Regions from separate parts of the Dickeya fangzhongdai genome, predicted to be linked through region 1. Evidence: predicted binding sites of a transcription regulator. Region 1 holds the regulator's gene; each other region holds the start of a gene.
The links. Region 1 encodes ArgR, which controls arginine synthesis, uptake and breakdown. Its sites were predicted from a motif close to ANTGAATAAAAATACANT; they were not measured.
Positions count from the first base shown of each region.

Region 2: argC (N-acetyl-gamma-glutamyl-phosphate reductase) is a predicted target of ArgR. The motif match lies at 5,535-5,552, and genes of this name have one in related genera.
Region 3: argF (ornithine carbamoyltransferase) is a predicted target of ArgR. The motif match lies at 4,498-4,515, and genes of this name have one in related genera.

Region 1 is NZ_CP025003.1:733,267-740,843, reverse strand. Features, by position in the region: gene CVE23_RS03535 (DMT family transporter) at 1-796, opposite strand, end outside; gene rpmA (50S ribosomal protein L27) at 918-1,175, opposite strand; gene rplU (50S ribosomal protein L21) at 1,195-1,506, opposite strand; gene ispB (octaprenyl diphosphate synthase) at 1,767-2,738, shown strand; gene CVE23_RS03515 (DNA-binding protein) at 2,740-3,114, opposite strand; gene CVE23_RS03510 (DNA-binding protein) at 3,341-3,727, opposite strand; gene CVE23_RS03505 (helix-turn-helix domain-containing protein) at 3,916-4,197, shown strand; gene mdh (malate dehydrogenase) at 4,268-5,209, opposite strand; gene argR (transcriptional regulator ArgR) at 5,700-6,170, shown strand; gene tsaD (tRNA (adenosine(37)-N6)-threonylcarbamoyltransferase complex transferase subunit TsaD) at 6,216-7,229, opposite strand; gene rpsU (30S ribosomal protein S21) at 7,476-7,577, shown strand, end outside.
Region 2 is NZ_CP025003.1:211,464-219,040, reverse strand. Features, by position in the region: gene ubiE (bifunctional demethylmenaquinone methyltransferase/2-methoxy-6-polyprenyl-1,4-benzoquinol methylase UbiE) at 1-249, opposite strand, end outside; gene rmuC (DNA recombination protein RmuC) at 371-1,903, opposite strand; gene argH (argininosuccinate lyase) at 2,092-3,465, opposite strand; gene argB (acetylglutamate kinase) at 3,583-4,356, opposite strand; gene argC (N-acetyl-gamma-glutamyl-phosphate reductase) at 4,381-5,385, opposite strand; gene argE (acetylornithine deacetylase) at 5,600-6,751, shown strand; gene ppc (phosphoenolpyruvate carboxylase) at 7,102-7,577, shown strand, end outside.
Region 3 is NZ_CP025003.1:443,956-451,532, reverse strand. Features, by position in the region: gene CVE23_RS02125 (methyl-accepting chemotaxis protein) at 1-450, opposite strand, end outside; gene CVE23_RS02120 (alpha/beta fold hydrolase) at 606-1,673, opposite strand; gene CVE23_RS02115 (GNAT family N-acetyltransferase) at 1,956-2,438, opposite strand; gene CVE23_RS02110 (helix-turn-helix domain-containing protein) at 2,466-3,053, opposite strand; gene CVE23_RS02105 (GNAT family N-acetyltransferase) at 3,378-3,881, shown strand; gene rraB (ribonuclease E inhibitor RraB) at 3,957-4,385, opposite strand; gene argF (ornithine carbamoyltransferase) at 4,548-5,564, shown strand; gene CVE23_RS02090 (6-phospho-beta-glucosidase) at 5,670-7,106, opposite strand; gene CVE23_RS02085 (PTS transporter subunit EIIC) at 7,173-7,577, opposite strand, start outside.

The sequences.
Region 1 (7,577 bases):
ATAAATCCGAAAAAAACAGCGTAAACAACGGCGTCAGCGTAATGATGGTACTCACCTGAGCGGCCTGCCAGCGCGCCATAGCCTCAGCCAGCGCCCCGTATCCCACCAGAGTATTCGCGCCGCAAAACAGCAGACAGGCCAATTGCCAGCCAGTCAGTTGGAAAATCCCCCCCGGTTTTGCCAACGGGGTGATAAACAGTACACAGAGCGTATACAGCAGAAAAAGCAGCTGTTGCGAAGTCAGACGACGCAGTAACACCTTTTGTGCCACGCCATAGGCCACCCATACCGTGGAAGCCGCTACCCCCAGCAATATCCCGAAGGTGTAATCCGTCAGTCGGGTAAAAAGCTCCACCAGACTATTGTTGAAAAACATCAATAATCCGCAAATCAGTACCCCAGCGCCGATGATTTGATTCACGCGCATCTTTTCCTTGAGGATCACAACGCTGGCAACCATCAACCCCACCGTCGACAACTGCCCGATCACCTGCGACGCCGTAGGGCTCAGATATTGCAAAGATGAGCTGAACAGCACGAAATTGCCCAGCAACCCGCCGGTGGCTATCAACAGCAGAATCCACCAACGCTGATGATCAAATACCCGCGGCGTCGGCAATTTGCCTTTGCTGTACAGGAAAATCCACAGCCCGACGGATGCGATCAAAAAGCGGTACCAGACGATGGTATAAGGCTCCATCGCTACCAGAACCTGTTTCATCGCGATTGGCAGCGCTCCCCAGCATATGGCGGTAGTCAGCGCCAGACAAAACCCGATGACAGCATTCTGTTTCATCACATCACCTGTTCTTTTTATCGATTTCTGTATTATGCCGCGTATCTGTATTGTGCCGCGCAAATGTAAAAAGCCCTGCAACAAGTTGCAGGGCTTTATTATTCAACCTGATACCGAAAAATTACTCAGCGACGATGCTGATATATTTACGGCTGTTCGGGCCTTTAACTTCGAATTTGACTTTACCGTCAGACAGAGCAAACAGGGTGTGGTCTTTACCGCAGCCTACGTTGCTGCCTGCGTGGAACTTGGTGCCACGCTGACGAACGATGATGCTGCCAGCCAGAACTGATTCACCGCCGAAGCGTTTTACGCCAAGACGTTTGCTTTCTGAGTCGCGGCCGTTACGAGTAGAACCGCCAGCTTTTTTGTGTGCCATTAATCCGCTCTCCTAAAACTTAAGCGCTGATGCCGGTGATTTTCACGTCAGTGAACCACTGACGGTGGCCAGCCTGCTTACGGTAGTGTTTACGGCGACGAAACTTAACGATTTTAACTTTCTCGCCACGGCCGTGAGCAACGACTTCAGCCTTGATTTTGCCGCCGTCGACGAAAGGAACGCCGATTTTGACATCTTCACCATTGGCAACCATCAGAACCTGGTCAAACTCAACAGCTTCACCGGTTGCGATGTCCAGCTTTTCCAAGCGAACGGTCTGGCCTTCGCTTACTCGGTGTTGTTTACCACCACTTTGGAAAACCGCGTACATATAAAACTCCGCTTTCCGCGTGCTTCTTTGAATGATGTGAAGCGCGCTATAAATATTCACAATAGGGCGCGAATTCTACGCAAAAAACCCACTGATGACAAGCGCAGAATCAATCAATGTGAAGAAAAAGGATACAACCCATGAACTGCCGTTTATCTGCGCCGTTTTTCAAGTACAATCAGGCCTAACGTTCCCCTTTTCAGTGCCGACACCATCAGCATTTTCACGGCAGAAACAGAAGCAATCAGCTGGCAGAAACAATGAACTTAGAGCAAATCACAGCGTTAAGCGCACAGGATATGGCCGCCGTCAACCAGACCATACTGGATCAGCTCAACTCCGACGTTGTCCTGATCAATCAGTTAGGAAATTACATCATCAGCGGCGGCGGCAAGCGTATCCGGCCTATGATTGCGGTATTAACCGCCAGGGCGCTGAACTACCAGGATGACAAACACATTACCGTTGCCGCGCTGATTGAATTCATCCATACCGCCACTCTCCTTCACGACGATGTGGTCGACGAATCCGATATGCGTCGGGGAAAAGCTACGGCAAATGCCGCGTTCGGCAATGCCGCCAGTGTGCTGGTAGGCGACTTCATTTATACCCGCGCTTTTCAGATGATGACCAGCCTGGCTTCGTTGCGCGTCATGTCGGTGATGTCCGACGCCGTCAACGTCATCGCAGAAGGCGAAGTACTCCAGCTCATGAACTGCAACGATCCGGACATTACCGAAGACAGTTACATGCGGGTGATTTACAGCAAAACGGCCCGGTTGTTCGAGGCGGCGGCGCAGTCATCCGCCATTTTGTCGGGCGCCAGCAGCGAGCAGGAACAGGCCTTACAGGACTACGGCCGTTACCTCGGCACCGCCTTCCAACTGATTGACGATTTGCTCGATTACAGCGCCGACGGCAAAACGCTGGGGAAAAATACCGGCGATGATCTGAACGAAGGCAAGCCCACGTTGCCGTTGCTGCATGCCATGCATCACGGCAACGAAGAGCAGCGCGCCATGATCCGCCAGGCGATCGAAGAAGGTAATGGGCGCCATTTGCTGGAGCCCGTGCTGGCGGCCATGCAATCCTGCGGCTCTCTGGCTTACACCCGACAGAGAGCCGAAGAAGAAGCCGACAAAGCTATTACCGCTATTCAATGCCTGCCTGCCAGTGATTTTCGCACGGCGCTTGAAGGCCTGGCTCATCTCGCGGTACAACGCGACTTCTGAGTCATTCTTCCTTAATTTTGTACTCCTGTGGCCCGTTTTCCAGGCGGGCCAGCATTCCCATCGCCCCTTCGCGCAGAATATGTCCAATCAGCCGGGTACGTTCTTCCACGGAAAGCTGGTGGTAAATCTGTATCCAGGTGTGTTCCTGAACAGTCGCCGATTTCCCGACGTAGTCGGGCGGGGTTTCCTGCATGAGGCTGGTTTTCACCTCCTCCGGCAAGCTCCAGACAGCGTATTCGACGCCCTTACCCTGAACGCCTTTGCGACGCCGTTTCTCCCAGCCATGTTCCTTGGCTCTTTTATTGAGCCCCTGGCGAGACTTCGGCAACCCTGCCACGCCTAACAATTCATTGGTGGTAAACCATGCCTTTTCCATCATCATTCTCCCTTTCATCTCGTTCCTGATACGAATACGCAATTAGATGACTAAAACAGCAATTACGTTTCCATATAATAGACTAATTTTATTCAAACCACTAATGCAATAGTGTTAAAGGTAGCATTAATCGCGATCAGGAAAGTTCCACAGAGAGAAATCAGGTGAGGATAAAGAGGGGAGAAAGCCATTCCGCAATACAGAAAATCGGGAATGGCTGAGTCACTTAATCAGAAAAATCTTTTATCAAAGTCACGCTTGCCGGATTGGCAAGACCCAGCTGTTTCAGCGTGGCAGACACGCCTTCGCGCATGATATACGCAATCAGTTTTTCCCGTTCCGGGACAGATAACTGATGGTAAATCTGGATCCAGACTGACAGCATGTCTGACGGCTTTGCCGAATATTCACCTGACGTTTCCTGCATCAGCAGTGTTTGCTGAACAGACTGAGGCAAGCTATGGATAGAATATTCTACCCCTCGTCCTTGTACACCTTTACGGCGACGCTTTTCCCAACCATCTTCTCGGGCTCGCTTATTCAATCCTTGCCGTGATTTAGGGAGTCCGCCAATACCAACCAATTCGCTGGTCGCAAACCACTCTTTTTTCATGTCCTTTTCATCCCGATAGAGATACTCGTTACCTATTCAGATCCATTTGGAAATTAATTTGGAAATATTAAGGAAATTGGTGCTATATTATTTCCAAATAATGGCTTTTGGTTAGCGAAACCATTCACCATGAGCCGTTAGTTATACCATTAATACGCTGTCGTCTTAATAGCAATAAGGGAAGGATTATGAATTCAAGGAAAAATGACTGGCATCCCGCCGATATTATTGCGGCACTGAGAAAGAAAGGGACAACGCTCGCGGCCGTATCACGAGCCGCCGGGTTGAGTTCTTCCACGCTGGCCAATGCTTTATCCCGCCCATGGCCGAAGGGCGAATGGTTAATAGCCGACGCGCTGGGTATTCACCCATCGGAAATATGGCCCAGTCGCTATTACGATCCTGAAACACAAGAACTACTCGACCGCAAAAAACTGATCCGTCCGCAGTCTGATCCGCAATCCGAATAATGCTTCCGGAAAAAAGAAAGGCCGGAGAATAGACTCCGGCCTTATCAACAGTATGTTCACACAAAGGTGATTATTTCTTGTTAACGAACTCTTCGCCCAGCGCGATATCCTGCTTCAGGGTATCCAGCATGCTAACCAGAGCCTGTTGTTCAAACGCGCTCAGCGCACCGATGTCTTTACGCTCGGCAATGCCGTTTTTGCCCAGCAACAGCGGTTGAGCAAAGAAACGAGCGTGTTTGCCATCGCCTTCCACATAAGCGCACTCAACCACGCCGCTTTCACCCTGCAGAGCGCGAACCAGAGACAGACCAAAGCGTGCGGCTGCCTGGCCCATAGAAAGGGTTGCTGACCCGCCGCCGGCTTTCGCTTCCACAACTTCGGTGCCCGCATTCTGAATACGTTTGGTCAGATCGGCCACTTCCTGCTCGGTGAAGCTCACGCCCGGAATCTGGGACAACAACGGCAGGATGGTGACGCCGGAGTGGCCGCCGATAACCGGCACGTCGATGGCCTGCGGCTGTTTGCCTTTCAGTTCGGCAACGAAAGTGCTGGAACGGATAATGTCCAGCGTCGTGACGCCAAACAGTTTGTCTTTGTCATACACGCCGGCCTGCTTCAGCACTTCGGCGGCAATCGCCACCGTGGTATTGACCGGGTTGGTGATAACGCCGATACAGGCTTTAGGGCAGGTACGGGCAATCTGCGAAACCAGGTTACGCACAATCCCTGCGTTCACATTAAACAGGTCGGAACGATCCATCCCCGGCTTACGGGCCACCCCGGCAGACATCAGCACAACATCTGCGCCTTCCAGAGCAGGAGTAGCATCTTCACCGCTGAAACCTTTGATTTTCACATCGGTGGGAATGTGGCTCAGATCGACAGCTACACCCGGCGTAACGGGGGCGATATCATAAAGAGAGAGCTCTGAACCTGAAGGAAGCTGGGTTTTGAGGAGAAGGGCAAGGGCTTGACCAATACCACCTGCGGCTCCGAGAACTGCAACTTTCATCCTAAACTCCTTATTATGTTAAGTAAAATTACCGTGGATGCGTTTAGTTAAAAACGTTTATGCTCGCGAGAGAAGCCAGGCGTCAGACCTGTTTTCAGAAGGACACTACATAGGTCCGCAGCGATAAATAGGCACGCAGCGATAACGCACTATGTGATTAATAATAAACTAACAATCTGCCTGATATCTGAAAGGTAATTAAAGTAACAGGCAATTGTAGTATGCCCCGGCATAAGCCCACGACTGATTAACGGGTGTGTTACATTACACCGACCATCAGCCTCCAAACAACATCATTTTGATAACATTTATTTTACTTTTATGTGATGAAGAGCACATTTTTTGACACCCTGGTAAAGTATTGCCCCACCGCCCACTAAGTCCGCTGTCTCAGGCCAATAATCCGGTTTTATACGCGCTCATATTGCATAAAAATTCATTCAAATGCATAATGGCCGCATGTTCCACTTTTTCCCGGACACGGTGCAGAATGCGTAACTCCACTAAACAAGAAGATCTGGTTAAGGCGTTCAAAGCGCTGTTAAAAGAAGAGAAATTCAGTTCGCAAAGCGAAATTGTGCAGGCGCTGCAGGACGATGGATTCGAGAACATCAACCAGTCCAAGGTATCCCGCATGCTGACCAAGTTTGGCGCGGTGCGTACCCGCAACGCGAAGATGGAAATGGTTTACTGTCTGCCTGCCGAACTGGGTGTCCCCACCACCACCAGCCCGCTAAAAAACCTGGTGCTGGACGTGGATTACAACGACGCGGTGGTCGTGATTCACACCAGCCCTGGCGCAGCCCAGCTGATCGCCCGCCTGCTGGACTCGCTGGGCAAATCGGAAGGGATTCTCGGCACCATCGCCGGCGACGATACCATTTTCACCACCCCAGCCCGGGGCTTCAGCGTCAAGCAACTGTATGAAGCAATACTGGTATTGTTTGAACAGGAACTGTAATGCTTCTCCGCCCCGCTATGCGTTTGGGGCGGAATAGCCGGAAAATCACAGCGCAGGCAATTCAGCCAGCGGCCAACGCGGCCGAACCGTGATGCCAAGCTCATCCGTCACGCCCTGGGCAAGACGAACCGCTCCGGCATAAGCAATCATCGCGCCGTTGTCGGTACAGAATTCAGGGCGGGCATAGAACACGTCGCCGCCTCGTTTCGCCATGATGTCCGCCAGCCGCTGGCGCAATGTCCGGTTGGCGCTCACGCCGCCGGCCATCACCAGCCGGCTGAACCCTGTCTCATCAAGCGCACGCCGGCATTTGATGGCCAACGTATCCACCACCGCATCTTCAAACGCCCGCGCGATATCCGCCTGCGTCTGCGGATCGCTGCCGTTTTCACGGATAGTATTGGCGGCGAAAGTCTTCAGCCCGGAGAAACTAAAATCCAGACCGGGTCGATCGGTCATCGGCCGGGGAAAAACAAAACGGTCGGAATGCCCGCCTTGCGCCATTTTCGACAGCAACGGCCCACCGGGATAATCCAGCCCCAGCAGCTTGGCGGTTTTGTCGAACGCCTCGCCAGCCGCATCGTCAATGGACTCACCCAGCAACCGGTATTCGCCAATGCCGGTAACGCTGATCAACTGGGTATGACCGCCGGACACCAGCAGCGCGACAAACGGAAACGCCGGCGGATTATCTTCCAGCATCGGCGCCAGCAAGTGACCTTCCATGTGATGCACCGGAATGGCCGGCACATCCCAGGCAAACGCCAGCGAGCGCCCTACCGTCGCACCGACCAGCAGCGCCCCAACCAGACCAGGGCCGGCCGTGTAAGCGACGCCATCGATATCACTGTGCTGTAGCCCGGCGTCTTTCAACGCCGCCTGAATCAGCGGCACGGTCTTGCGAACATGATCGCGGGAGGCCAACTCAGGCACCACGCCGCCATAATCGGCATGCAACTTCACCTGGCTGTAAAGCTGATTCGCCAGTAGCCCGGCCTGCGTGTCATAAATCGCGACCCCGGTTTCATCGCAGGATGTTTCAATACCCAATACGCGCATTGCTGTTTTCACTCTCGTTTACATTTACGGCGGCGGTTACATTTACGGCGGCCCGCCACGGCTGCTTGATTCAGGCGGGACATAGTCTATCATAAGCCAGTCCACTGACGAGCGAACCGGCGCCGCGCGTTTTATGATCGCTGATGCACTTTACAAACGCGCCACAGTTGCAGTAGAATTCCGCACCATTTTGAAAAGGCTGGCACAAGGCCAGCAGCAAACCGAATTTACTGAGGTGAGAGGCACATGCCGGTAATTAAAGTACGTGAAAACGAGCCGTTCGACGTCGCTCTGCGTCGTTTCAAGCGTTCCTGCGAAAAAGCAGGTGTTTTGGCTGAAGTTCGTCGT
Region 2 (7,577 bases), 520 kb from region 1:
ACGGGAGAATTTAGCGGTCAGGTCGCCGGTGCCGCCAGCCAGATCCAGCACGAGCTGGCCGCGGCGCACACCGCTGCATTCGATGGTAAACCGTTTCCAGATGCGGTGAATGCCAAACGACATCAGATCGTTCATCAGGTCATATTTGGCCGCCACAGAATGAAAAACACCCGCGACCATGGCTTCCTTATCGTCTTTAGCCACCGTGCGAAAACCAAAATGTGTCGTTTTTTCCGAATCGTCTACCATGTTATCCGCCTGCTTTTTCAACTTCAGGATCGTGTTACCTATTAATGGGTAGAGAGTGTAACAGACCCCGCCCAAAAGCGACCGCCCTTCTTTTCACCCTATACATCGAACCTGATCAACATCATACCGCCGTGCCGTTGTGCACATCATCCGTACCGCATTCAGCCGCATCGTCATCCAGATCCTGCGACAGCGCGGGCAACTCATCATACGCCAACGGTTCGTCTTGCATTACAGGCACGTTGACCGGCCGCTTAATCTCCACCCCCAGCGCACGAAACCCTTCGGCCTGACCGATCAGGTTGCCACGCCCGGACACCAGCTTTTTCATCGCCTGACGGTAACTGGCCTGCGCTTTGTCCAGCCCCTGCCCCAGCGCGGCCATATCGTCAACGAACAAACGCAGTTTGTCATACAGCCGGGACGCCCGTTCGGCGATCAGTTGCGCATTGCGGCTTTGCTGCTCGTAACGCCAGAGATTGTTAATTGTCCGTAACGCTACCAGCAAAGTCGTGGGGCTGACCAGCATAATATTGTGACGCAGTGCCTCGGTAATCAGATCAGGCTGGCGGTCGATCGCCACCAGAAACGCCGGCTCGACCGGGATGAACATCAGTACATAGTCGAGCGAACGCAACCCCGGCAGTTGCTGGTAGTCTTTACTGCCCAGCAGCCGGATATGATTGCGGATGGACAGCAGATGCTCGTTTAGCGCCGCCGCCCGCTCGACCTCGTTGTCGCTGTTGAAATAACGCTCATAGGCCACCAACGACATTTTGGCGTCGATGACTACATCCTTGCCGTGCGGCAGCCGGACTATCACATCCGGTTGCAGGCGACTGTTGTTGCCGGTTTGTACGCTGACCTGGGTGTCATACTCATGCCCTTCGCGCAGCCCGGAGCTTTCCAGCACCCGACTTAACACCACCTCTCCCCAGTTGCCCTGGGTTTTGTTGTCCCCTTTCAACGCATTGGTGAGGTTGATGGCTTCCTGCGCCATACGGGCGTTAAGCTGTTGCAGGTTACGGATCTCATGGGCCAGCGTGTGTCGCTCCTTCGATTCGGCGCCAAAGCTCTCCTGCACCTGACGGCGAAAACCGTCCAGTTGTTCGCGTAGCGGCGTCAGCAGCTTTTCCATGCTCTGCTGATTTTGCTGGTCCACTTTGTGCCCGCTCTGTTCAAAGATGCGATTGGCAAGGTTTTCAAACTGGGTGGACAACCGCTGTTCGCTGTTCATCAGCAACCGCTGCTTTTCTTCCGCCGCCAGCCGGGTTTCTTCAAGGCGGATCGTCACTTCGCGCAGTTCCGCTTCCTGTGCGCCGTTGGCTTCGCGCAGCGCACGCAGCTCCTGATTAAGCTGAACGCACTCTTCCCGCAGCTCCGCCAGTTGCCGCAACTTTTCCTCGCCAGCCGCCAGTTGGCCGTGCAGCATACGCAGTTCCTGCGTCTGCTGATCCAGCCGCTGCTGGTCCTGCCGTCGCATCTGCTGGCTTTCAATCAGCTGTTGGCGCGCCTGTTCCAGCGCCTGCTGTTGCAACTGTAATTCGGTGTCATGCCGCGCCTGACGCTGTTGCTGCCACAGGCTGGCAGCCAGCCAACCCAGCAGCAGGCCGACCACGCCGCCGCCGACGCCATAAAACAAGGAGATCTCCACACCGCCTCCGGGTTATGAGTACCACTGCCCGCCAAGGTAAAATGAGGCTGTATATATGTCCAGAGGTGACGTGAGAAATCGGCCGAAAAAGCCGCTGTCAAACGAGAAAATGCGAGCCGACTTCAGAAAGCGGGCGGCAGAAAAAACAAAACCGGCCCTTGAGCCGGTTTTGGAATTTATCGCAAGGATTACGCCAGACGCTGTTTTGCGTCGGCGATGGCGCGCGCGACCTGTTGCGGCGACACCCCGCCCTGCGCGGCGCGTTTTTCCAGACAGGACTGCAACGACAGCACCGGATACACATCGTCTTCGATCACGGCGCTGAACTGTTTGAGATCCGCCAGCGACAACGCTTCCAACGCTTTGCCCTGACGAATGGCCTCCACCACCGCTTCACCGACGATGTGGTGCGCTTCACGGAACGGCACGCCTTTGGCGACCAGATAGTCGGCCAGTTCGGTGGCGTTGGCGTAGCCCTGCTGCGCCGCTTCCTGACAACGCGGACGTTTCACCTGAATGCCTTCCAGCACCAGCGCCGCCATCATCAGGCAATCGTGCCAGGTGTCCAGCGCGTCGAACAGCCCTTCCTTGTCTTCCTGCATATCTTTGTTGTACGCCAGCGGCAGGCCTTTCAGCGTCACCAGCATGCCGGCCAGCGCGCCCTGCACCCGTCCGCATTTACCGCGGATCAGCTCCAGCGCGTCCGGGTTCTTTTTCTGCGGCATCAGCGAGGAGCCGGAGGTCACGCGGTCGGACAGTTCGACAAACGCCGCTTCGCCGCTGTTGAAGAAGATCAAGTCTTCAGCGAAGCGCGACAGGTGCACCATGCCGATGGAGGCGTCAGACAACAGTTCCAGCACGTGATCGCGATCGGATACCGTATCCAGACTGTTGCGTGTCGCCGAGGCAAAACCCAGCCAGCCGGCCAGTTGCTCGCGGTCGATAGGATAGGCGGTGCCTGCCAGCGCGCCGCAACCCAGCGGGCTGACGTCCAGGCGCTTGAGCGTGTCTTCCAGACGACTCTCGTCACGCGCGAGCATTTCATGATAAGCCAGACACCAGTGGGCGAACGTTACCGGCTGCGCGCGCTGCAAATGGGTATACCCCGGCATCACCGCATCCTGATTAGCCTCGGCGGTAGCGACCAGCGCGGCGCGCAGATGACGGATCGCCTGCGCCAGTTCGCTCACCTGCGCCTTGCACCACAGTTTCAGGTCGGTAGCGACCTGATCGTTACGGCTGCGCCCGGTGTGCAGTTTCTTGCCCAGATCGCCGACTTTCTCGATCAGTTTCTGCTCCACCCAACTGTGGATGTCTTCCGCGTCGCTTTGCAGGATAGCGTCGGGATCCGCCTGCACCTCTTTCAGCAGTGCGTTGAGCGCCAGCTCCAGTTGCTGCTGTTCCTGAGCGCTCAGTACGTTCACCGTCACCAGCGCCTTGGACCAGCCGATGGATCCGATGATGTCCTGCTCCGCCAGACGGTAATCAAACCGCAGTGAATCGTTGAACTGTTTAAAACGTTGATCTGCCGCCTGCGTGAACCGTCCGCCCCACAAAGCCATAACTACACTCCCGGTATCTCTGATAAAGGCGGGCCGACTCCTGTCCGCCCCGCCGTTGAACTGCTCGTATTTCTCCGGCGGTTGTCGCCGGGAGAAAACGTGATTGATGCTCGCGGCTTACGCCAGAATACGGGTGCCGATGGACACGCCGTTGAACAACGCCGGCAACTGCTCGGCGTGACGCCAGCTGGCGATATCCACCGGACGTCCCAGCGCGCGCGCCGCGTCCAGCGCCGCATTAACCTTGACGATCATGCCGTCGGTAATAATGCCCTGCGCGATCAGTTCTTCCGCTTTGCCGGCGGTCATTTCCGCGATGCGCTGACCTTTGCCGTCCAGAATGCCGCTGACATCGGACAGCAGGATCAGGTCGGCGCCCAGCGTCTGCGCCAGCGCGGTGGCGGCCTGATCGGCGTTGACGTTCATCAGTTCGCCGCCGGCAGTGATGCCGATGGAGCTAATGACCGGCAGATAACCGGCATTCAGCAGGGTGTTGAGCAACGCCGGAGAGCCGACTTCGGCTTTACCCACGTGCCCCAGTTCGTCGTTCAGTTGCGTGACCACCGTGCTGCCGCCATCCGCCAGACTCAGGCCAACGGCGTTGATGCCGTGACGAATCGACCAGGCCAGCAGGGTTTTGTTGGCGGAACCGGCCAGCGCGCCGGTAATGATGTCGATCTGATCGGCGGGCGTCACGCGCAGGCCGTTCTTCTTGACCACCGGCAGCGACAGTTTCTTCATCAGGTCGTCCACCAGACAACCGCCGCCATGCACGATCACCAGCGGGCGCTGATGCTGCTGACGGTAGGTCACCAGCGCGGTGAACAGGCGCTCCAGCGCCTCTTCGCTATCCAGTAATACGCCGCCTAATTTGATAATTAACGGATTCATCGGTCTTTGCGCCTCAGGGTGTCATCAGAGTAAGGATTGGGTTTCAGGGAAACCGAAGCGAATGTTCATGCACTGCACAGCCTGCGCCGCCGCGCCTTTGAGCAGGTTATCTTCGGTGGCGACCACGATCAGGTGCTCGTCCTGCACCGCGAAGCCGATGTCGCAGAACGGCAGACCGACCACCGATTTCAGCGCCGGTACGCCTTTCTCATACAACCGCACCAGCGGTTTGTCATGGTAGGCGTTGTGGTAAGCTTCCGCCACGTCCTGCGCGGTAACGCCCGGCTGCAGGCGGCAGGTGATGGTCGCCAGAATGCCGCGCGGGAAATTGCCCAGATGCGGGGTAAAAATCACCGGAATGCCGAGATGGGTGGCGATTTCCGGATGATGGCGATGATTGAAAATGCCATACGGCTGCAGGCTGACTTCACAAAAGCTGTTGGTCATGCTCGCTTTACGGCCAGCGCCGCTGACGCCGCTGGTGGCGTCGATCACCGGCCACTGGTTCGGGTTCAGCAAGCCGCCTTCCACCAGCGGTTTCAATGCCAGCTGGGACGCGGTCGGGTAGCAACCCGGCACCGCGATCAGCTGCGCCTGTTTGATGCTGTCCGCCTGCCATTCCGCCAGACCGTACACCGCCTGCGCCAGCCAGTCGGCGTGCTGATGCTCGAAACCGTAGTAACGGGTGTAGAATTCAGGATCCTGCACGCGAAACGCGCCGGAAAGATCGAACACGGTGCAGCCGGCTTTCAGGAACTGCGGCGCCAGATCGTGGCTCACCTTGTGGTCGGTGGCCAGAAACACCACGTCCACGCCTTTGGCGGCGTCGGCCACGTCGGTCAGCGGCTGCACCGGCAAGTCAATAATGCCTTTAAGCTGGGGATGCAGGTCGGAAATGCGTTTTCCCGCATCAACACTTTGCGCGGAAACCGCCAAAGCGGTTATGTTCATCTGCGGGTGACGGTTCAGGTACAGGGCCAGCTCAGCGCCGGTATAGCCACTTGCACCAACGATCAACGTATTCAGCATGAGTTCGGTATACCTTTATTGCCAGATAGGTGGAACAGGAAGCAGGCTCATCAGCGCGGCCACGCCGTTCACCCACAAAAGCCAGAAGAAACGATTATGCGACAATCTCGTATCGCCGCACAGCTTATGATTTCATTTCGCCTGGCATTATTGTATTTTTATTCACAATAAATGCATGAATATTGATACTATCCTAACCCAGAGGCTGTCAACAGTGAAGATGAATTTACCCCCTTTTATGGAGCTGTACCGGGCATTGATCGCCACCCCGTCCATCAGCGCCACCGAGCGCGCCCTGGATCAAAGCAATGAGACCTTAATCAACCTGTTGGCGGGATGGTTTAGCGATCTGGGTTTTCATGTCGACGTGCAGCCGGTACCCGGCACCTTTAATAAATTCAACCTGCTGGCCCGACTGGGAGAAGGCAGCGGCGGGCTGCTGCTGGCCGGCCATACCGACACGGTGCCGTTCGACGACGGCCGCTGGACGCGCGACCCGTTCACCCTGACCGAGCACGACAACAAACTCTACGGGCTCGGCACCGCCGACATGAAAGGCTTTTTCGCCTTTATTCTCGATGCGCTGCGCGATGTGGATGCCGGTAAGCTGACCAAACCGCTGTACATTCTGGCGACCGCGGATGAAGAAACGACGATGGCAGGCGCCAAGTATTTCTCCGAATCGACCGGCATTCGCCCGGACTGCGCGATTATCGGCGAGCCGACGTCATTGCAGCCGGTGCGCGCCCACAAGGGCCACATGTCGAATGTGGTTCGTATTCAGGGCCAGTCCGGCCACTCCAGCGACCCGTCGCGCGGCGTCAACGCCATCGAACTGATGCACGAAGCCATTTCCGAACTGATGGTGCTGCGCAACACGCTGCAAGAGCGCTATCACAACCCGGCGTTCCATATCCCTTATCCGACCATGAACTTTGGTCACATTCATGGCGGCGACGCCGCCAACCGCATCTGCGCCTGCTGCGACCTGCACATGGATATCCGCCCGCTGCCGGGCATGACGCTGAGCGATCTCAACGGTCTTATGAGCGAAGCGCTGGCGCCGGTCAGCGAACGCTGGCCCGGCCGTCTCACCATCAGCGAACTGCATCCGCCGATTCCGGGTTACGAGTGCCCGGCGGATCATCATCTGGCGCAGGTGGTGGAAAAACTGGTGGGGCAGCCGACCGATGTGGTGAATTACTGCACCGAAGCGCCGTTCATTCAGGAACTGTGCCCGACGCTGGTGCTTGGCCCCGGCTCCATCAATCAGGCGCATCAGCCGGATGAATTTATCGACATGTCGTTCATCAAACCGACGCGCACGTTGATTACCGAGTTGGTGCATCACTTCTGCCAGCACTGATTTCGTGTTCTGGCGTTGCCCGGCTGTGACCGCCGGGCAACATTGCCATTGCCGCCGAAAAAAACTCTGCACGCATCCAACCGGCTACCCGCCTCTTTTTTATTGTCTTCTTGCCGCCTTCTCATTGCCGTTCTTGCTTTCGCCGCCGCTATAAGATAAGCGTCACTTATCGGCAAGCTTTTGTAATTAAATTTCACAAATTGCCTTTGCACCGGTTAAACAGGTACAACTGTAGGGATTAAAGGACGTTCATTGACGAACAATGGCGAACGTGGCTAGATAACAGACAGTAACCACACAATTTTTGTGTGTAATAAATTTACAAAATCAAGAGATGGGTCAGGGTAACTATGAATGAACAATATTCCGCCATGCGGAGCAATGTCAGCATGCTGGGTAAATTGCTCGGCGACACCATCAAGGATGCGCTGGGCGCCAATATCCTTGAGCGTGTTGAAACAATCCGCAAGCTGTCCAAAGCCTCGCGAGCCGGCAGCGAAACACACCGTCAGGAACTGCTGACCACACTGCAGAACCTGTCCAACGAGGAACTGCTGCCGGTCGCCCGCGCGTTCAGCCAGTTCCTTAACCTGACCAACACGGCGGAGCAGTACCACAGCATTTCTCCGCACGGCGAGGCGGCCAGTAACCCGGAAGCGCTGGCGACGGTGTTTCGCAACCTGAAAAGCCGCGACAATCTGAGCGACAAGGACATCCGCGACGCGGTGGAATCGCTCTCCATCGAGCTGGTGCTGACCGCGCACCCGACCGAAATCACCCGCCGCACGTTGATCCACAAACTGGTTGAAGTGAATACCTGCCTCAA
Region 3 (7,577 bases), 290 kb from region 1:
CCGCTGGCGATACTCATCCAGATTACCGGCTTCCAACGCGATAAACGCCGGGTTGATGAATTCATTCATCAGGGTGTCGCGTTTGGTCGCCATATCGGAAGAAATGGCCTTTTCCTGTTCGAACTGCGGATACGTCAGATACTCCTGCCACTTCTTGCCGGCGTCATCGATTTTGCCTCTGGCGCGCTTGAGCGCCACCGTGGCGGCATCCTTATCTCCGTTGCTCATCAGCGACTCGTACAACCGTAAATCCAGACGGGCGCGCAATAACAATTCCGAGCTTTCATTCAGCGCCACCAGCCCCGGCAGCACCACATTATCCACATGCGCAAAAGATTTATTACCCGACTGGACGGCTACCAGCCCCAGGATGCCCACAATCAATGACAGCACCGCCAGAGAGAACACCATAATACTGAGCGTTGTGCGGATCTTTATCTTACGAAACATAATTGTCCCTGTTGTTTGGTAATGAAAACCATGAGCTTCAGCTCACACGTAAACCGCAACAAAAATGAAAAGGAAATATCATGAAAGGAAAAGGCCGGCGTTATTGTATAGACATCATTGTGTAGTAGTCGCCGGCCCAGTGTTTTCAATTTCCGTTATTTATTATGTGGCGGAACCGCCGCCAGGAATTCACCCAGCTTATTTTTGTAAAACTTCGCCGACATCATGGTGGCGTGTCCGCTGGTTTCTTTACTTGCCGGGATCAAAAACAGCTCGGCGCGTTTCACTTTTTTCAGTTCACTTTCCAGTATTCCTGTTTCAACCGGATTACGCTCATCGTCGGCGGAATTGATCACCAGCAGCGGCGCCTTGATGCGGCTTAATTCCGGCGAGGCGTTATAATCCGCCGAGGAATTCCAGATATAAATAAAGTCGTTGGCGTCGCTGGTTACCGGCGCGGCCAGACGCTCGTCCACCAGTTTGTCCGCCTGCGCGCGGGTCGGCGCTTTGCTCTGGTAGGCCAGCGTACCGCCCGTGGTGGCGATGCTGAACATGATGTTGGCGGTCTGCAACGACGGCGGCTGGCTAGTGTAATCGCCGTTTTTCCACGCCGGATCGCGCTTGATGGTCTCAATCAGCATGCGGCGTAGCATCCAGTTGCGGCCCGAGAGTTCGTTCGGCTGCGACGCCATCGGCACCAGCGCATCCATCATGTCCGGGTATTTTTCGCCCCACATCCAGGTATGCATACCGCCCATCGAATATCCCATCACCAGACGCAGATGCTTAATGCCAAGACCTTCGGTCAGCAGGCGATATTGCGCCAGCACCATGTCATCGTAGTTATATTGTGGGAATTTAGTACGCAGGCCGTCGGACGGCTTGGCGGATTTTCCGGAACCGATGCTTTCAGGAATGATGATGAAATATTTGCTGACGTCCAGCGGCTGGCCGGGACCAAATAATTCACCGCCAAAACCGGCGGCCAATAAGGCGATGATCGGCTGATTAGTGCCGTGCAGCAATAATACGGCCGGCTTTTTACTGTCGCCCAACGTGTAATAATGAATACGGAGATTGTTGACGGTTTCTCCGGTATGGAATCGGAATTCAGGCGCGGCCCAATTTCCTTCTTGTGGTTGTAGCGTTTGTGCAGTCGAAAAAGGGGATAAAACAAACAGAAAAACCAGACCAGCCAGTCCAGACAACAAGCGATTAACCATAGAACAACTCTTCCGTAATCATAGGCGGGGGACCCTGATGTTAATATTTCCTGTAAAATATCCCAATAATGCTCGCAGACTAATGATTGAAAAAATAATTATATGCCGCCAATTTTAGTTATCGCGGCATATAATTTAGTCCTGAACAATACTCATGAAATAATCCGTGTCCCGATTCTGTTCAGGCATACGCCGCTAACCGCAAAGGACGCCCGCCGTTACCCTCCGGTTGCCGATATTGTCGCCTGTGCGCAGCGGCAAAGAGATGAACCAAGCCGTCATTTACAGTGGCAGATGCAGGAACTGATTGAATTCGCTGGCTGTATACTCAGCGAACGCCTCGCCATTCACGAAACCCTGTTTACGATACAGCGCCAGCGCCGGTTCAAATGCCGGACCGCTGCCGGTTTCCAGACTCAGGCGACACAAGCCGCGCCGACGCGCTTCGGCCAGAATATGGGCCAGCAGACACGCGGCCACGCCCTGACGCAAACACTGCGGATGGGTGCGCATCGATTTCAGTTCTCCGCTGCCGTCCGGCAGCATTTTCAGCGCGCCGATACCGGCGATCTGCTCGCCGCGCCAGACGCTCCAGAACGTGACGTCCGGTGCCTGTAAACCGGACAAGTCCAGCGCAAATACCTGCTCCGGCGGCGAATTATCGTGCATTCCAGTCAGATGCAGGGCCACCAGCGCTCGCGTGGCCTCGCCGGTCAAGTCATCGTTGCGGATCACCAGCGGATCACGTGGGGATGTGTTTGTCATTATCATCAGCTCCGTTGCAAAAAAAGATCAGGGGGCGCAGATAGCAATCAGGTAGCGAACCGGACCCGGACCGGGATTATGGAAACCGGACGCGCCATACAGGCGATAGCGCAGGCTGTCCCGCGGGCCAAGCGTGTGCGCCACGCCTTCCAGCGTCATAACCAGTTGGCCATCGAGCACATACAGATGATGTTCCAGGCCCGCCAGCGGCGGCACGGCGTAATCGATAAGCACGCCGGCCGGCAGCTCGCCGTGGATCACTTCGGCGCGAAACCCGGCGGAAGGGGGAGAAATACTGCGCCGGACAAACCCGGTTTCCGGGTCAATCCATACCGGTTGTTGCGCTTCGCTCAGCTTCTGCGGCAACTGAGTTTCCACCTCGGCCAGCAGGCACGATAGGGTACAGCCATACACCGCACACAGGCGGCCCAGCAACGCCGCCGTCGGGCTGGACTCCATACGTTCCAGCCGGGATAAGGTTGCGCGGCTGATGCCGCTGTTCTGCGCCAGTTCGTCCAGCGACCAGCCGCGTTCACGTCGCAGCCCCGCCAGCCGCCCGGCCAAGCGACGATCGGTTTCGGAAAGACGATCGGTTTCAGAAATGGAAGGTTCCATCGCGTCTCCTGAAATATCAATTTTGATAAAAAATCTCATAAATGAGAAAACAGATCAAGATATGTTCAGAATGAGACGCAATGGGAACGGATTATTCAGCTGTATGTTTAACGCGGGATCCACATCATTGTCGGGCGATTACCGCTGCGCTAATCCGCTGTTGCGCTTTTTGTTACGCGCCTTTATCAATAACAGGGTTTTGAGCCGGCGCGTCGGTACGTATAATCGGTGATACGTGTAAACGACGGTACGTATCATCGGGAAACGCCAGCCGATTACCGCCGTTTTCGACCTGACAGGATTCTGCCGACAAGAGTGAGCAACATGACAACTTCAGCGTCCACACCACTGCTGACCCGCCCGATTACGGCCGCGGATAACGCGGCGATTGCCAGCGTGATACGCCGGGTTTCCGCTGAATTCGGCCTGACGGCCGACAAGGGATATACCGTGTCCGACCCGGATCTGGACCGGTTGTTCGAACTCTACTGTCGCCCCGCCAGCGCTTACTGGGTGGTGGAATGCAACGGCGAAGTGGTGGGCGGCGGCGGTCTGGCCCCGCTGTCCGGCGGCGAGCCGGATATTTGTGAATTGCAAAAAATGTATTTTCTGCCGCTGGCGCGCGGCCAGGGCATTGCCCGGCAACTGGCGGAACTGGCGCTGACGTTTGGCCGCGAGCAGGGGTTTCGCCGCTGCTATCTGGAAACCACCGCGCACCTGACCAGCGCCATCCACCTGTATGAAAGACTCGGCTTCGAGCATATCCCGCATGCCATGGGCAACACAGGTCATGTGGACTGTGAAGTCAGAATGCTGAAAACGCTGTAAGGGCGCAGGCGCCGTCATTGCGCTGCGTAGAAAACACATCGCCCGGCGGGTGCCGGGCGATAGAGAACACGAGAATCAGTGACGTTTGCCGTCGTCATCCTCATCGTAAAAGTCTTCGTCTTCCCCGAATTCGTCTTCATCCTCGCCGTCCGGGTCTTCGAAATAGGTGCCCCAGCCGTCGTAGTTGACGCCATGACGCTCGGCCAGCGACAGCAGTTGTTCCACCTGCTGATCGATCAGCTCGGCGCTCAACGCCACCTCGCTGATAGCATCGCAGCACATCAGCACCACGCCGTCTTCCATTTCCATTTCTTCGGCGTCGGTAACTTCGTAACCCAGTTTGAACGCATCCACCGCCACTTTTTCCAGATCTTCAAACTTCTCGGCGGAGAAATGGTGTTCGATGGTGTAGAGCGCATCGGGATCGCTGCCGTCCTCCAGCAATTCCTCAATGATCAGACGGGTCTCTTCACGTTGTTCTTCCAGCAGTTCGCGGTTTGCCATGTCTCAGTCCTCATAAAAGCGGCAAAGATAGGGTTATTTTCCCACAGGCTAGCCTCTCTCTCCACCATAAAGTTTGAACGCGGCACTTGAATTTGAATATTTACACATATAAAGTGAATTTTAATTCAACCTTCAGTGTTGAGCCACATGGAGAAGACAACGATGAACCCGTTCTACAAACGCCATTTTTTACGGCTGATGGATTTCACGCCGGCTGAAATCAGCAGCCTTCTGGCTCTCGCCGCCACGCTCAAAACCAATAAGAAAAACGGCGCCGAAGCCCGCTACCTGCAAGGTAAAAACATCGCACTCATCTTCGAAAAAGATTCGACCCGCACTCGTTGCTCTTTCGAAGTTGCTGCATACGATCAGGGCGCGCAAGTCACCTACCTCGGCCCCAGCGGCAGCCAGATCGGTCATAAAGAATCAATGAAAGACACCGCCCGGGTGCTGGGCCGCATGTACGACGGCATCCAGTACCGCGGTTACGGTCAGGAGTTGGTGGAAACGCTGGCCGAGTTTTCCGGCGTGCCGGTCTGGAACGGCCTGACCAACGAATTTCACCCGACCCAGTTACTGGCGGACCTGCTGACCATGCAGGAGCACCTGCCGGGTAAATCGCTGTCGGGCATGAAGCTGGCCTACGTGGGCGACACCCGCAACAATATGGGCAACAGCATGCTGGAAGCCGCCGCCATCACCGGGCTGGATCTGCGATTAATCGCCCCGAAAGCCTGCTGGCCGGATGCCGGTCTGGTGGCGGAGTGTCAGGCGGCGGCAGCCAAAACCGGCGGTTCGATTACGCTGACAGAAGACGTGGCGGCCGGGGTGAACGGTGTGGACTTCATCTATACCGATGTGTGGGTTTCGATGGGGGAACCGAAAGAAGTGTGGCAGCAGCGTATCGACCTGCTGCGGCCGTATCAGGTTAACGCCGCGATGATCGCCGCTACCGGCAACCCGCAGGTGAAATTCCTCCACTGCCTGCCGGCGTTTCACGACGACCAGACTACGCTCGGCAAACAGATGGCGGAGCAATACGGCCTGCACAACGGTATGGAAGTCACCAACGATGTGTTTGAATCCGCCCACAGCATTGTGTTCGATCAGGCGGAAAACCGCATGCACACCATCAAAGCGGTGATGGTGGCGACACTGAGCCAGAGCGTCGAGATTTAAGTAGCGAGAATATGAGCCAAATCCACAGGTGATTTGGCTCAGCGTATGGGCCGGATAAACCAACGTTATCGGCCCAGTCACAAATCCCGGCGCTTCCGGCCCGGCTTACAGTTCTTCGCCGTTCGAGGTAATCACCCGCTGATACCAGTGGAAGGATTTCTTCGGCGTACGTTTTAACGTCCCGGTGCCGTCGTCATGCTTGTCGACGTGGATGAAACCGTAACGCTTCGCCATTTCACCCGTCGTGAACGACACCAGATCGATGCAGCCCCACGGCGTATAACCCATCAGGTCGACGCCATCTTCCCACACCGCCGCCTTCATGGCTTCAATATGGGAACGCAGATAATCGATACGGTAGTCATCCTGACACACGCCGCTCGCGTCCGGCTTATCGACGGCGCCCAGCCCGTTTTCCACGATAAACAGCGGCACTTCATAACGTTCATACAACGTCACCAGCGCATAGCGCAGCCCGGTCGGATCGATCTGCCAGCCCCAGTCGCTGGCTTTCAGGTGCGGGTTGGCAATCGAATGTTCGGAACTGCCGTCCATGCTGGCGTCAATATCGTTCTGCACATCGTGTTTCACCACGTTCGACATGTAATAGCTAAAGCCGATGTAGTCCGCCTTACCTTCCTGCAGAATCCGCTCGTCCTCCGGCTCCATATGGATGTGGTAGCCCTTGAGCGCCCACTCGCGTTTCGCATAGGCCGGATAGTGGCCGCGCACGTGCACATCGGAGAAGTAGAAACGGTCATGCATCGAACGCGCCGCCAGCATCACGTCTTCCGGATGGCAGGAATACGGGTAGTACGGCACAAACGAGCACATGCAACCCACTTTTATATCCGGGTTGATGTCATGCGCGGTTTTCACCACCAGCGCGCTGGCGACGAACTGATGATGCACCGCCTGATACATCGCTTCTTCCGGTTTTTCCTTCTGCGGGAACTTCACCCCGGAACACATCCAGCCGAAAATCTCGGCCGACACGTTCTTCTGGTTGTTGATCTCGTTGAAGGTCATCCAGTACTTCACTTTGTGCTGATAACGTTCGATCACCGTGGCGGCGAAATGCACGAAGCAGTCCAACGTCTTGCGGCTCATCCAGCCGTCGTACTGCTGCACCAGATGCAGCGGCATCTCGAAATGACTGAGAGTCAGCACCGGCTCGATACCGTGTTTGAGCAGTTCGTCGATCAGGTCGTCGTAAAACTTCAGCCCTGCTTCGCACGGCTCCGTTTCGTCGCCGTTGGGGAAAATACGCGTCCAGGCGATGCTGGTGCGAAAACATTTGAAGCCCATTTCCGCAAACAGCGCGATATCGTCCTTATAACGATGATAAAAGTCGATTGCCTCATGGTTCGGGTAGGACTCGCCGGGAATCACGCCGTCGGTAATGCGCCGCAGTTTGCCGTGCGCGCCGGCGGTCAGCACATCCACCACGCTGACGCCCTTGCCGCCTTCATTCCAGCCGCCTTCCAGCTGATGCGCAGCCACCGCGCCCCCCCATAAGAACCCTGCGGGTAATTGACTCATACTCTCCACCTCCTCTTTAAATGCCGTCATACGCCGACGGCAAGGCACTCAATATTCACAGTCATATCAAACCGATGCGCTGGTCCGGGTCGACGCCGCCTCCGCTGGCGCCGCGGCCGTTTCCTCCACCGGATCGTCAAACCCCACCACCATCACCAACCCGATAGTCAACACGATTGCCACGCCGCAGCCGGCCAGCTCGCCGATAAACGACATCGGTGCGGACGGGCTGATGGCGTTGATCACCGTCAGCACGCCCGGCAATGCGGCATAGGCGTAATACAGCGATCCGAACAGGCTGGCGACGACCGCCCCCACCGCACCGCCGATGCAGCCGCAGATAAAGGGTTTCTTGTAGCGCAGCGTCACCCCGTAAATAGCCGGTTCGGTGATGCCGAAAATCGCCGTCACCCCCGCCGACATCGAACGCGCTTTCAGTTCACGGTTGCGCGTTTTCAAAAAACAGCCGAA